Regions from separate parts of the Pseudomonas sp. B33.4 genome, predicted to be linked through region 4. Evidence: riboswitches for the same ligand, from Rfam matches in the RefSeq annotation. Region 4 holds a riboswitch; each other region holds the start of a gene.
What was found. A riboswitch is a leader RNA that binds a small molecule or an ion and turns the genes downstream of it on or off. The one in region 4 is predicted to bind cobalamin.
Positions count from the first base shown of each region.

Region 1: it holds a riboswitch for cobalamin, as region 4 does, so the genes downstream of both, U6037_RS11885 (ABC transporter substrate-binding protein) here and cobO (cob(I)yrinic acid a,c-diamide adenosyltransferase) in region 4, are expected to answer to the same signal.
Region 2: it holds a riboswitch for cobalamin, as region 4 does, so the genes downstream of both, U6037_RS16450 (TonB-dependent receptor) here and cobO (cob(I)yrinic acid a,c-diamide adenosyltransferase) in region 4, are expected to answer to the same signal.
Region 3: it holds a riboswitch for cobalamin, as region 4 does, so the genes downstream of both, U6037_RS12710 (CbtB domain-containing protein) here and cobO (cob(I)yrinic acid a,c-diamide adenosyltransferase) in region 4, are expected to answer to the same signal.

Region 1 is NZ_CP140706.1:2,675,521-2,678,724, reverse strand. Features, by position in the region: gene phnX (phosphonoacetaldehyde hydrolase) at 1-221, shown strand, start outside; gene U6037_RS11890 (Ppx/GppA family phosphatase) at 547-1,482, shown strand; cobalamin riboswitch at 1,525-1,719, shown strand; gene U6037_RS11885 (ABC transporter substrate-binding protein) at 1,863-2,876, shown strand; gene U6037_RS11880 (iron ABC transporter permease) at 2,885-3,204, shown strand, end outside.
Region 2 is NZ_CP140706.1:3,753,687-3,756,890, reverse strand. Features, by position in the region: gene U6037_RS16450 (TonB-dependent receptor) at 1-1,561, opposite strand, end outside; cobalamin riboswitch at 1,653-1,859, opposite strand; gene U6037_RS16445 (autotransporter outer membrane beta-barrel domain-containing protein) at 2,024-3,204, shown strand, end outside.
Region 3 is NZ_CP140706.1:2,885,419-2,888,622, forward strand. Features, by position in the region: gene cobM (precorrin-4 C(11)-methyltransferase) at 1-710, opposite strand, end outside; gene U6037_RS12700 (cobalamin biosynthesis protein) at 792-1,205, opposite strand; gene U6037_RS12705 (CbtA family protein) at 1,202-1,903, opposite strand; gene U6037_RS12710 (CbtB domain-containing protein) at 1,915-2,112, opposite strand; cobalamin riboswitch at 2,236-2,458, opposite strand.
Region 4 is NZ_CP140706.1:1,855,676-1,858,879, reverse strand. Features, by position in the region: gene U6037_RS08310 (cobyrinate a,c-diamide synthase) at 1-764, opposite strand, end outside; gene cobO (cob(I)yrinic acid a,c-diamide adenosyltransferase) at 761-1,372, opposite strand; cobalamin riboswitch at 1,452-1,683, opposite strand; gene U6037_RS08300 (hypothetical protein) at 1,847-2,431, shown strand; gene U6037_RS08295 (sorbosone dehydrogenase family protein) at 2,498-3,204, shown strand, end outside.

The DNA of each region.
Region 1 (3,204 bases), 820 kb from region 4:
GGACAGTGGCGTTGACCTGCTCCGGCAACGCACTGGGCCTGACCTATGAGCAATACAAGGCGTTGCCGTTGGATCGACTGGCGGAAGAACGCGCGCGGATCGGCAAGATGTTCGCGCCTTCGCGTCCGCATTATCTGATCGACACCATCGCCGAGTTGCCCGAGGTAATCGAACACATCAATGCGCGTCTGGCCCGAGGCGAAACTCCTCAGTCCTGCTAACTCCCCACTACCCCTGTAGGAGCTGCCGAAGGCTGCGATCTTTTGATCCTGCTCTCAAAAACAAAGTCAAAAGATCGCAGCCTTCGGCAGCTCCTACAGGGATTTCGCTGAATTTTGGGCAAAAAAAAGCTGCCAAATTCGGCAGCAAAAACTTTAAGAACACGCGATGTATTGGCCTCAGCATAGACGCCGGATAATGACAGTGTCATGACAGCCACACATTCATTGAACCGCCGCTGCCCCGTCATCAGGATGTCATCAAGATCACGGCAGAATTCTCGCAAACCGTCTCGCGCCTCCCGACGGGTGCTTTGCAAGGATTCCCATGAAAGACGACGCCTCGCTGTTTGCCGCCATCGACCTGGGTTCGAATGCCTTTCGCCTGATGATCGGCCAGTCGGTGCGCAGTCGAAAGGGCCTGCAGATTCAGGAAGTGAAAACCCTGCGTGAACCGGTGCGTCTTGCCGAAGGCTTTGATGGCGGCGCGCTGGACGCCTTGGCGCTCGATCGCGGCTGGCAGGCGTTGGCGCGGTTCGGCAAGAAACTGCGCGGTTTCGAGGCCGGCCGCGTTCGCGCGGTGGCCACCAGCGCGGTGCGTGAAGCGGACAACGCGCAACTGTTTCTGGCCAGTGCCGAGCGGCATCTGGGCTTTCCCATCGACGTCATTTGCGGCCATGAAGAGGCGCGGCTGGTCTACGCCGGCGTGACCCATGCCTTGCCGAGCGCTGAAGACCTGCGCCTGGTGGTCGACATCGGCGGCGGTTCCACGGAATTGATCCTCGGCCAGGGCGCGCAACCATTGCTCACCGAAAGCATCGCCATCGGTAGCGGCACCTTGAGCACACGCTTTTTTCGCGGCGGCGACCTGTCCGCCGCTGCGCTGCAGGAAGCCGAACGCTTCGCCATCCTGCAGTTTGAAAAAGTTGCCCGGCGCTACCGCGCTCAGGGCTGGCAGCAAACCATCGGCTCTTCCGGCACCGCGCGCATGCTCGCCAAAGTGCTCAAGGCCAATCGCCTCAACGACTACGGTCAGGACGGCATCACCTACGGCGGGCTACTGCGCCTGTCGTTGCTTCTGCTGAAGGTGAACAACGTCCAGCAACTGAAACTGGCCGGGCTGCAACCTCATCGCCAGAGCATTCTGCCCGGTGGTCTGGTGTTGATGCTCGCGGCATTCAAAGTGTTCGGCATCGCGCAGATGCTGCCCTCCGAACCGGGCCTGCGCCTGGGCGTGTTGCACGGTTTGATGAGCCAGCACTAATCCTCGCCGCGACAGATTCGTCTCCCCTTAAACGGCGCGATCGACTAACATGCCGCCGCCGGTTCCCGAACGGGACTAATAGGGAATCCGAGGTGCTTGCTCAGCATTGATCGGAACTGCCCCCGCAACTGTAGGTGCCGAGCCTGCTCCACGACTGCCACTGGGTGAATCCCGGGAAGGCCGGAGCCAGGCGATGACGCATCAGTCAGGAGACCTGCCGGCACAGTGACTACTAACCGGCGGGGTGTCCGGGAAGGACATCGTGCCGTGCGCGTCTTCGTTGGCTGCCCGGCCTTGCGCTGTTTTCCTGACCGCGTTCGATGGTGTGTTTCCAGACCGTACTCTCCCGCTCCCCGTACGGTTCCCTCGGAGACTGCCCCATGCTGCTGCCCCGCATCGCCACCCTCATCACCGGCCTGACCCTTGGCGCCATGGCGCAGGCGGCACCGACTGTCTATCCGCTGACGGTGAAAAACTGCGGCAGCACCCTGACCTTCCAGCACGCCCCGACGCGCACCGTGACCATCGGCCAGGCCGGCACGGAAATGCTCTACGCCATGGGCCTGAGCGACGAAGTCGTCGGCACCTCGCTGTGGTTCAACAATGTGCTGGACAAGTACAAGGCACAGAACGACCTGATCGAGCGCCTGGCCGATAACGAACCGAGTTTCGAATCGGTGATCGGCAAGCGCCCGGAACTGGTGGCCGTGGAGCTGGAATGGATGGTCGGCCCGCAAGGCGCGGTCGGCACCCGCGAGCAGTTTCATGAGCTGAAGATTCCGACCTACCTGCTGCCTTCCGATTGCGAAGCCAAGGACAACCTCGTCGGCGCCGATGGCACGCGGCTGGCGCCGTTCCGCATCGACACGATTTACAAAAGCGTGAGCCAACTGGCGCAGATCTTCGATGTGCAGGAGCGCGGCCAGCAGCTCAACGACCAACTCAAGGCCAGCCTCGCCAAATCGATTGCCACCGCGCAAGGCAAACAGCTGAAGGACGCCAGTGCGCTGGTCTGGTTCTCCAGCGCGCAAATGGACATCGAGCCATTCGTGGCCGGGCACAAAGGCATTCCCGATTTCATGCTCAGCACCCTCGGCGTGCGCAACGTCGTGCAGTCCGATGAAGAATGGCCAACGGTCGGCTGGGAAACCATCGCCAAGGCCAACCCGACCTTCCTCGTCATCGCGCGCATGGATCGCCGACGCTTCCCCGCCGACGACTATGAAAAGAAACTCGCCTTCCTGCGCAGCGACCCGGTGACACGCAACATGGACGCAGTGAAACACAACCGCATCATCATTCTCGACGCCATGGCCATGCAGGCCAGCCTGCGCATGTTCGATGGCATCGAGCAACTGGCCACGGCCATCAACGGCTATGACCTGTCGCAATGAGTGCCAGTCTGATCCGTACGTTGCTGGCCCTGGCGACGCTGTTGATTGCAGTGGTTGCTGGCGTGGCCATTGGTGAAACCTCGATTGAACCGGGCGTGGTCGTGCAAGTGCTGGCGAACAAATTGTGGGGCGCCGGTTATGTGCTCGACCCTATCGATGAAGGCATCGTCTGGAACTACCGCCTGACCCGCGCACTGGTCGCGGCCGCGTGCGGTGCCGGTCTGGCGACGTGCGGGGTGATTTTGCAGTCGCTGCTGCGCAACCCGTTGGCCGATCCGTATCTGCTGGGGATTTCTGCCGGCGCTTCGACCGGGGCGGTGATGGTGGC
Region 2 (3,204 bases), 1.9 Mb from region 4:
CCAGCTTGGCGTCGGCCTCGAAACCGCGCATCTGGATCGTGCCTTCGCCGTTGACCCACTGAATGTCATCGAGGGTGATCAGGTCGTCGATCTTGCGTTTGAACAGGGTCACGCTGGCGCTGAATTCGCGGTTGAGCAAAAAGCCTTTGTAGTCGACACCCAATTCAGCGTTGCGGCTCTTTTCCGGTTTCAGGTTGCGGTTGCCGATCTCGTCGCCCGGCTCGTTGACGAACAGCTGCTCGGCGTTCGGCAGTTTGTAGGCGCTGCCGTACTGACCGCGCACCGACCAGTTGTCGTTGAGGTCATACAGCGAAGTGAGCATGCCGACCGTGGCACTGTCGCCACCGCTCATGGCTTCGTGACGCACGCCGATGCTCGGGTGCCAGTCGGGCAGGGCGTCGATCTGCGGGCGCAACTGCGTGTAGAACGCGTGGGCTTCTGCCTTGTCGTTGTCGATGATCAGCACATCGTCCTGGCCCTTGAACCACTGGTTGTCGCTGCCGAATACCAGCACATGACCGCCGGGCAATTCAGCCTTGCCTTCGGCCTGCACGCCCCAGTCGGTGAAGCCCCAATAGTCATCGTGGTTGATGACTTTGGTGCCGCCGCCGACGACGTTGTTGACGCGGGTGTAGCGCGTGTCCCAGTCGTTGATATGGCCTTTGACGAAGTAGCTCAGACGCTCGTTGACGGTCTGCTCGAAAGTCGCCGTGGCGATCTGCTGCACGCGATCGTTGGTGGTTTTGTGGTTGTCGACCGGGCGGGCGAAATCGAGGTTGGCGTCGGCGTATTGGTAGAACAGTTCAAGCCGGGCATCGTCGCCGAACGACTGGATCGCCTTGCCACCGAAGGTGGTGACTTCGTAGGCGCGGTTCTTCCCTGAATCGTTTTTCATGTCGCGGTTGCGATACGGCTGATAGCCGTCGGAAACGTTGTGGCTGACGTACGCCAGCAAACCCAGATCGCCGAAGCCGTTAGTGAAGATATTCTCGACCCGCGCATCTGCAGTGGTGCCGCCGAAGCTGTCGACGCCCAGGTTGACCTCACCGGAGGCTTTGCGCGATTGCGGGCTGCGGGTGACGATGTTGATCACGCCGGAAACGGCCTGAGTGCCGAACAACAGACTCTGGCCACCCTTGAGCACTTCGATGCGCTCGACGGCGTTGGCCGGCAGAGTGTCCAGATAGAGGCCGCCGTACAGGCGATTGTTCAGGCGTACGCCGTCGAGCAGGATCAGCGTGTCGTCGTTGCGCCCGCCCAGCAGCGAATAGGTGCCGTAGTCGAACGGGCCGTTTTTCGGTGCTACGTACAGGCCGGGAATGAACATCTGCATGACGCGACTGACATCGGCGCTGGGGCCGGCGCGCTCGATCTGCTCGCGGGTCACAATCTCGACTTTGCTGCCGAACTTCGCCATATCAGCGACGGTGGTGGACTCCACCGACGGCGCAGAAACGATTTGTTGATTGAGCTCCAGTGGCGCGTCATCGGCCAGCAGCAACGGGCTGAACAGGCAGCCAAGGAACAGGGTTGGAGCAGAAGTGTTGAAAGGTCGAATCATTGTCTTCTCGAAAAGGATCTTCGCAGAAGAGCATGCAGGAGAAGGCATCGCGCACAGCCAATACCGGCCCATGCCCGCCCACCGCAGGATTTTGCCAAACGAAATTTCAGGCCGGTCTCCGGGCTCGCGCGTATAGAGGCTTTCACCTTCCCATGGCCGTGCGGCCACAGTGGTCTATCGAAAGCATCACGCGCATACCGTTGCGGGGGCAGCACCGGACTTGTTCGAAAAGAACGTACCGGTTTCCCGTTTCACCCCATGCGCGGCGGCATGGGACACCTGAAACTGGGCGGCATCTGAACATTCGACAGACCGTTCGTCAACTTGCCGGTACCGACTCTCGATCCGCGAATTACCAACTTTCGAAATAACTACTAAGGTCTATGACGGTAACCACAACGCGATATCCGTGGTGTCGACAGGCGCGAGTTGCTCGAGGAGCAGTCGAACAAGGAGGTTTTCATGCACGCTGCCAGCGACCATGTTCCCGGCGGGTTCGCCCCGCACTTCATTCGCAACGCCTTGCTGGTCGCGATGGCCAATGCGTTGACGCTGAGCGACGCGCAAGCGGCGTGCGGGCCTTTGGCCGAAGGCGCCTATAACGTCTCGCAAACCTGCTTGCCAACGGCCGGAGTCGATGCGTCGATCAGCACTCAGACAGGTACCACCATCACCACCACGGCCGGATCCTCGCTGAACAGTCGAGGCAACAACGCCAACACAACGCTGACGCTCAGCGGTACGACGGTCAACAGCACGCCCCCGACGGCTGCCAACGCGGTGTTCGCCAATGTCATTGGCACCACCGGCAACGCGAACCTGAGCGTCGATGGCGGCACCAATACCGTCAACCTCGGCGGCAGCGGGCTGGATGCGCTGGCGCTCAGTAATGCCGGCGCAGGCCTGTCGACGTTCACGGTCAGCGCCGGCACCACGCTGAACATCCTCAACACCGTGGTCGGCAATGAGCACGACGGCATCGACATCAATGCCAGCGGCGGCGGCACGATCATTCTGAACCATCAGGGCAGCGGCCAGATCACCTTGCTCGGCGGCAACGGTATCTGGAGCAAAGCCAGCGGCAGCGGCGACAACAACGTCAATGTCGGCAGCGGCGTCAGCATTCTGGTCAACAACGACGATGCACTGTCGGCGGGCCCACCGATCGGTGATGAAACGTTGCCCACGGCGGGCATTGGCAACCACGCCGGCGTGCATACGCGCGCGGTCAATGGCAATACCACTGTGGTCAATGCCGCGAACGTGCAAGGGATCGGCATGAACGCATTCGGCGTTTTCACCGAAGGTGGCGCCGGTAATACCCGCCTGAATAACAGCGGCACGATCAACACCAACGGTCTCAACGGATTCGGTATTCGCGCGTTCTCCACCGTTGGCAGCATCGCTATCGTCAACGAAGGCGCGATCACCACAACCGGCGGCGCAGCGCACGGCATTTATGCCAACGACAACGTCGGCGCCACCGGCTCGATCAGCATCGACAACAATGCCGCGCTGAATGTTGGCAGCACCGCCAATGCTGCCGGCTCCCGAGCCATTTACGTAATCAAGCGCGGCACCGGCGATGTCACGATCACGGGCAGCGGCAACATCAATGTGCTTGGCGGACTCAACACCACGCG
Region 3 (3,204 bases), 1.0 Mb from region 4:
AACGATGACTCGCTGAACACCTCACTGCCCAACACCCGACCCACCAATATCAACGCCGTGCGCCGAAACCCTTTGGCCTCAACCTTCCCGGCAATATCCGCCAGCGTCCCCACTACCCAATCCTGATCCGGCCACGTCGCCCGGTGAATCACCGCAATCGGACAGTCCGCGCCGTAATGCGGCAGCAGCTCCGCCAGAATCTTCTGCAGATGGTTGACCCCCAGATGAATCGCCATCGTCGCACCATGCTGCGCCAGACTGCCGAGTTCTTCGCCTGCCGGCATCGCGGTTTTATCGGCATACCGCGTCAGAATCACACTTTGCGAGACGTCCGGGAGGGTCAGTTCCGCGCCAAGCAAAGCCGCACACGCTGCCGTAGCCGTCACACCGGGAATGATCTCGAACGGAATATTCAGCTCGCGCAGATAGCGAATCTGTTCACCAATCGCGCCATACAGGCTCGGATCACCGGAATGTACCCGCGCCACATCTTCGCCGTTGGCATGCGCGGTTTTGATCAATTCGATGATCTGTTCCAGATGCAATTCAGCGCTGTTGACCACGGTTTGCGCCTGGTGACCGTCCAGCACCGCCGCCGGTACCAGCGAGCCTGCATAAATGATCACCGGGCAACTGCGGATCAGCCGCTGGCCTTTGACAGTGATCAATTCCGGGTCGCCGGGGCCGGCGCCGATGAAGTAGACGGTCATGGTTGAATCCTGTGAAAAAGGGGGGCGGCAATCGCTTCAGATGAAGATTGCTCATGATCGGTGGCGGGGATTATCGGGAATTTATGCAGCACCGGCCAATGCGAAGGTGGCCTGAGCGTATTTTTGTCGGGAAATCAGCAGTTTTGCCGGTGCCTGAATCAGCTGTTCGGCAAGGGCCAGCGCGGCACTTTCGGCGACGCCATAGCAACCGGTGCGTTCGTAGGCGATCTCGGAACGGTGGCTGAGTCGTTCCTGATAACTGGCCAATTCTTCGCTGCTGAAATATAGCAGCGGCAGCGCCAGTTGTGCGGCGAGTTCCTGTAACCCGGGCTCATCGCGCTTCAGGTCGATGCTGGCCAAGGCCTTGACCATTTGCAGCTCAATGCGATGCGCTTGTAACGCCTGATCAAGTAACGCGCGCAACGTGCTGGCCGGGCAGCCGCGCTGGCAGCCCAGACCGACCACGAAGGTCGGCGCTGCGCGGTCATCGGTCATGCGTGGTATTGGCCATCGCTTTTGCGGCGGAACAACCAGGCGCTGATCAGGCCCAGGGCCAGCCAGAACACTACGTTGGTCAGCTGCGAAGCGATTTTGAACTGAGCTTCCAATGCTTCCGGGGCAAGCATCGAATGCACTTCCGGCTGCGGTGCGCCGATCACGTGCGGCACGGCGAGAATGGCCACGCCGAGGACTTTCATCAGCCAATGACGGCTGAACGCGATCAACGACAGGCCGACTGCGGTCGAGGCGGCTGTACCGATCCACCACATCTGTCGCGAGGCCAGATCGGCGGCGGCAGTACCCGGCAGTTCAGGCGGCAGGCCCAGAGTGGGCGCCAGCACGAATGTTGCGTAACCGGCCAGACCCCAGAGCAGGCCTTGCGAGGTTTTGGTCGGGGCGCGCAGGGTGTACAGGCCCGCGAGCATCAGAGCGAAACCCACCGCAACCACCAGATTGCCGCCAGTGGTCGAGACCACGCGCTGCCAGCCGTCTTCCGGCTCCCAGGCTTCGGCGTCGTGGGTGTGGCCGGCCATGGCACCTTCGGTATGTTCATGAACCGCAACCGGTTCGGCTTTCTCGTAGGTTTCGGCCTGAAGAATCAGCGGCGATACCCAGAAGCTTTGCAGCAGAGTGAGGAGCAGGGCGGCCAGCAGACCGGTGAAACCTGCGGTTTGCGCTATACGCTTGATCATGTCGGCAGGTCTCAGTGGCACGGGAACGCGGCGCTGTGGCGGGTATCGTGGGCGGCGTTGTGTACCGCTTCGATGTGCGAGAAACCAGCGAAGTAGACCAGGCTGGCGCCGAGGATCGAGGCGAAGATCGCGGCGGTCAGGCGTTGGCTCAGGGTGGTGGTGCTGGCGATTTTGTCCGTGTTGCTGCCGGTGCTGCTGATGATCGACATGGCGCTTCCCTCTGGAGTGTCAGTGGGTGAATCGAGCGCATGAAAACCCCTGCGGGTCGGGCTCGCAGAGGTTCGAACAGCGCCCGCCCACCGCGGGTTTGTTATGTTCAGCGACGCACAAGGTGCGGGCTGTGTGTTGCGGGCCGGTCTCCGGGCTCACGAGGGGTTGGCGTCAGGCCGACCTGCAAGCGTCACCTTCCCATGCCGTACAGGCACAGTGGTTTTGACGCTTCGCTCGCTTACCGTTGCGGGGGCAGCACCGGACTGACATGGCTCTGAGTAAAGCACATGATTCACCGGTTTCCCGTTTCACCCTGTGAAGGGCACCCGTAACAAGGTGTGTAGGAGAGCATGGGGGTGGGGTTTTGGTCAATTTTTTGGGGTGGATCCGTTGCTGCGGGTGTTGCTGATTAGGGTTCCGCCCTTACGGCGGGTCACTTTTTCCAGACGCCGAAAAAGTAACCAAAAAGGCTTGCTCCTGCGTGCGGCCCGCTCGCTGGGGCTCGGGGTTCCTTCGCTCCGGGATTGATCCGGGCGCAGCGCCTACGGTTTGCTTCGCTGCACCTCCTCTCGCTGTGTTTGGCTGCGCCAAACGGTCGCTGCGCTCCCACGCCCGGATCAATCCCTCCACTCAGCCTTCCGACGTCGCCCGTGGATCAAGATCAAGAGCAGGCGAGCTGACACTCGGCCTATTGAGTGGTGAGGAGCGCGGGTGTTCGGCTTTTGATTTGCGTTGTTGCTGCCCCTCACCCCAGCCCTCTCCCGAGGGAGAGGGAGCCGATTTGTGGGCCTTTCAGAATCTGAGTTCAACGCGGTATCGCACGTCGGCGTATCTCTCGCAATCACCTCGGTCAGTCCCCTCTCCCTCCGGGAGAGGGCTAGGGTGAGGGGCTCTTGATCTGGCTTTTGATCTGGCTTTTTTGCCCCTTCGGCAGGCCGAGCGTAGGTGTTCATCCGGGGATCAGGCGCGCAGCGCCGTGCGGCGTAGCCGCATACATCGAGAGGAGGTGCAGCGAAGCAAACCGTAGGCGATGTCCCCGGATGGACACCGTAGCGAGGGAACACTGAGCCTCAGCGAAGTGCCGTACGCCG
Region 4 (3,204 bases):
GCGCCATAAGTGAAGGCAAACGCCTCATCACGGGCAACGGCAATGCGCACATCCTTCAGCAGCGGCTCGACAGCGCTGACGTCAGGCGCGGCGAACTCAACCGCTGGTGGCAGCGCTACCTCGCAACTACTGGCCAGCGCGTTGGCAGCGGCGTCGAGACGCACATCGAGGTCATTCAATTCGCTGGCCTGCACCAGGCCGAGATGGCGGCTCGGCAGTTCGATACCAGTCTCTCGCGACAACGCGCCGTACCAGCGCAGCCCTTCCGTGAGGCTGCCTTCGAGCAACTGCGCATGGCGCAAGGTGCCGACACGATTGGCCAATACGCCGGCAAACGGCAAGTCTGGCTGATACTTTGCCAAGCCCAGCGCCAACGCACCAAAGGTCTGCGCCATCGCCGTGCCGTCGATCACACCGAGCACCGGTACACCAAAATGCCGCGCCAGATCGGCGCTGGACGGCGTACCGTCAAACAGGCCCATCACGCCTTCGATCAGAATCAGATCCGCCTCGGCAGCGGCTTCCCACAACAGCCGACGACTTTCCTGCTCGCCGACCATCCACATGTCCAGTTGATACACCGGCGCACCGCTGGCGCGCTCGAGGATCATCGGGTCGAGAAAGTCCGGGCCGCATTTGAACACGCGCACCTTGCGCCCCTGATTGCGATGCAAACGGGCGAGTGCAGCGGTGACGGTGGTCTTGCCCTGACCGGAGGCCGGCGCGGCGATAAGTACCGCCGGGCAGTGACGTGGTTGATTCAAAGTTCGACGCCTTTCTGCGCTTTGATACCAGCCTGGAAGGCGTGTTTGAGCATGCCCATTTCGGTAACCGTGTCGCCCATTTCGATCATTTCCGGCTTGGCCGCGCGACCGGTGACAATCACGTGCTGCATCGGCGGACGCGCCTGCAAATCGCTGAGTACCTGATCGAGATCGAGATAACCGTGCTTGAGGGCGATGTTCAATTCATCGAGCACCACCAGACCGATCGACGGATCACGCAGCAGTTCGCGCGAGACTGCCCACGCGGCTTCGGCGGCGGCGATGTCGCGCTGACGATCCTGGGTTTCCCAAGTGAAACCTTCGCCCATCACGTGGAAACGTACCTGCTCGGGGAAACGGCGGAAAAACAACTCTTCGCCGGTGCTGTTGCGGCCCTTGATGAACTGCACAACACCGCATTGCATGCCGTGGCCCATGGCGCGGGCGAGCATGCCGAAGGCCGAGCTGCTTTTACCTTTGCCGTTGCCGGTCAGCACCAGCACCAGACCGCACTCGTCGGGCGAGTTGGCGATGCGTTCGTCGATCACGGCTTTTTTGCGCTGCATACGCGCCAGATGGCGTTCGTCGCGCTCGGGGGAATCAGTCATGGGGAGCTCTCCGTTGGGGCTGGATAACGGCGGGCAGGCACAAGAATAGACGGCAAAAAGCCTGGCATCGCCCACCGTGATGCCGCTGGATGGATCAGGCCGGTCTCCGGGCTCATGAGCGGCGTTTCGCCTGACTGCGCGCCTTCCCGCTTCTGTCGAGGCAGTGGCTCAAGGCGCAGCTTTTACTCATTTACCGTTGCGGGGGCAGCGCCGGGATCGTGGTGGTTCTTCGCGTGAAGACAACCCTCACCGGCTTCCCTGTTTCACTCTGTCGACGCAGGTCACAGAGCACCTGAAACAAGCCGCGAAGGTTAGAGGGTTGGGGGTGGAGCGTCAATTAAAGAGGCGGCCATCGGGCGAATAACTGCCGCCGATCAATTATCTGACGCCAATCTTGTGCCACACTGATACAAATGATATCAAAGAGCCATGCTTTTCTTGAAAAGCCCACCACAACAATAAAGGATGATGACGATGCAAGGCATGATCATCAGCAACCCGCGCCTGGAATTCCTGCGCCCGGTGCTTGAACGCTGGTTTGACTGTATCGACCGTTACAACGCCGTGCGCGGCGACAGCGACACGCCTTACTGGCATGACGAGAAAGCCAATCTCGGATTGCTCTCGGCCGCAGCCTGGATGGCCGAGCTGGTCACTTTGAACGACACTGCCACGCGCAAACAGAACGAAGAAGGCGAGCGCAACGCCCACGCCGATCTGTTTCTGGCCGGCGCCGAAGACCGCGCCTTTATCCAGGCCACTCAGCGCTGGCCGAAGGTTACCAACTTGAATCTGACCCAAGCCCTGCTGGACATCACCAACGACGCCAAGCGAATCAGCTATGCCAGCGATCTCAAGCTTGGCTGCCTGTTTGTCGCGCCACAAAAAGCCCAGCACAGCGCCAGCCCCGAAGAGCTGCAGGACATGGTCGACGATTTGCAAAAAGAGCACACCTGCGCTGTCGCCTGGTATTTCCCCTATGCCTACCGCAAATTGCGCAGCGAAGCTGGCAACTATCACCCGGGCATCGCCGTGCTGTTCAAGGAAGCCCGCGGCTGAGCAGTTGAACCATCGGGCTTGCGCCCTCCTCTATGATTAGGAATGCATTCATAGGGAAGATCAGCAATGCGCAAGCCCCAGCTCGTTTTTGTCATCGCCTTCGCCGGAGGGCTCGCCGCCTGCGGTGAATCCTCCAGCCTGCAAGTCTCCGACGGCACCGGCCCGTCACCCAAGCTGCCCGAACCAAACAAGACCCTGATTCCGACGGTGAACATCGCCCCGGCAGTCGGCTGGCCCGAGGGTGGCAAACCGACCGCAGCGGCCGGCACTCAGGTCGCAGCGTTCGCCGAAGGCCTCGATCACCCGCGCTGGCTCTATGTGCTGCCCAACGGCGATGTGCTGGTGGCGGAAACCAATGCCCCACCCAAGCCGGATGACAGCAGCGGCATTCGTGGCTGGGTAATGAAGAAGGTCATGGGCAAGGCCGGCGCTGGCGTGCCGAGTCCGAACCGCATCACCCTGCTGCGTGACGCCGATCACGATGGCGTCGCCGAAACCCGCACTGTGTTCCTGCAAAACCTCAACTCGCCATTCGGCATGACCCTGGTCGGCAACGACCTGTACGTCGCCGATACCGATCGCCTGCTGCGCTTCAACTACGAACCCGGCGCGACCGAGATCAAGTCGCAGCCGATCAAGGTGGTCGATCTGCCCGGCGGCACGCTGAATCATCACTGGACCAAAAACGTCATCGCCAGCAAGGACGGCAGCAAGCTGTACGTCACGGTCGGCTCGAACAGCAACGTCGGCGAAAATGGTCTGGATAAGGAAGA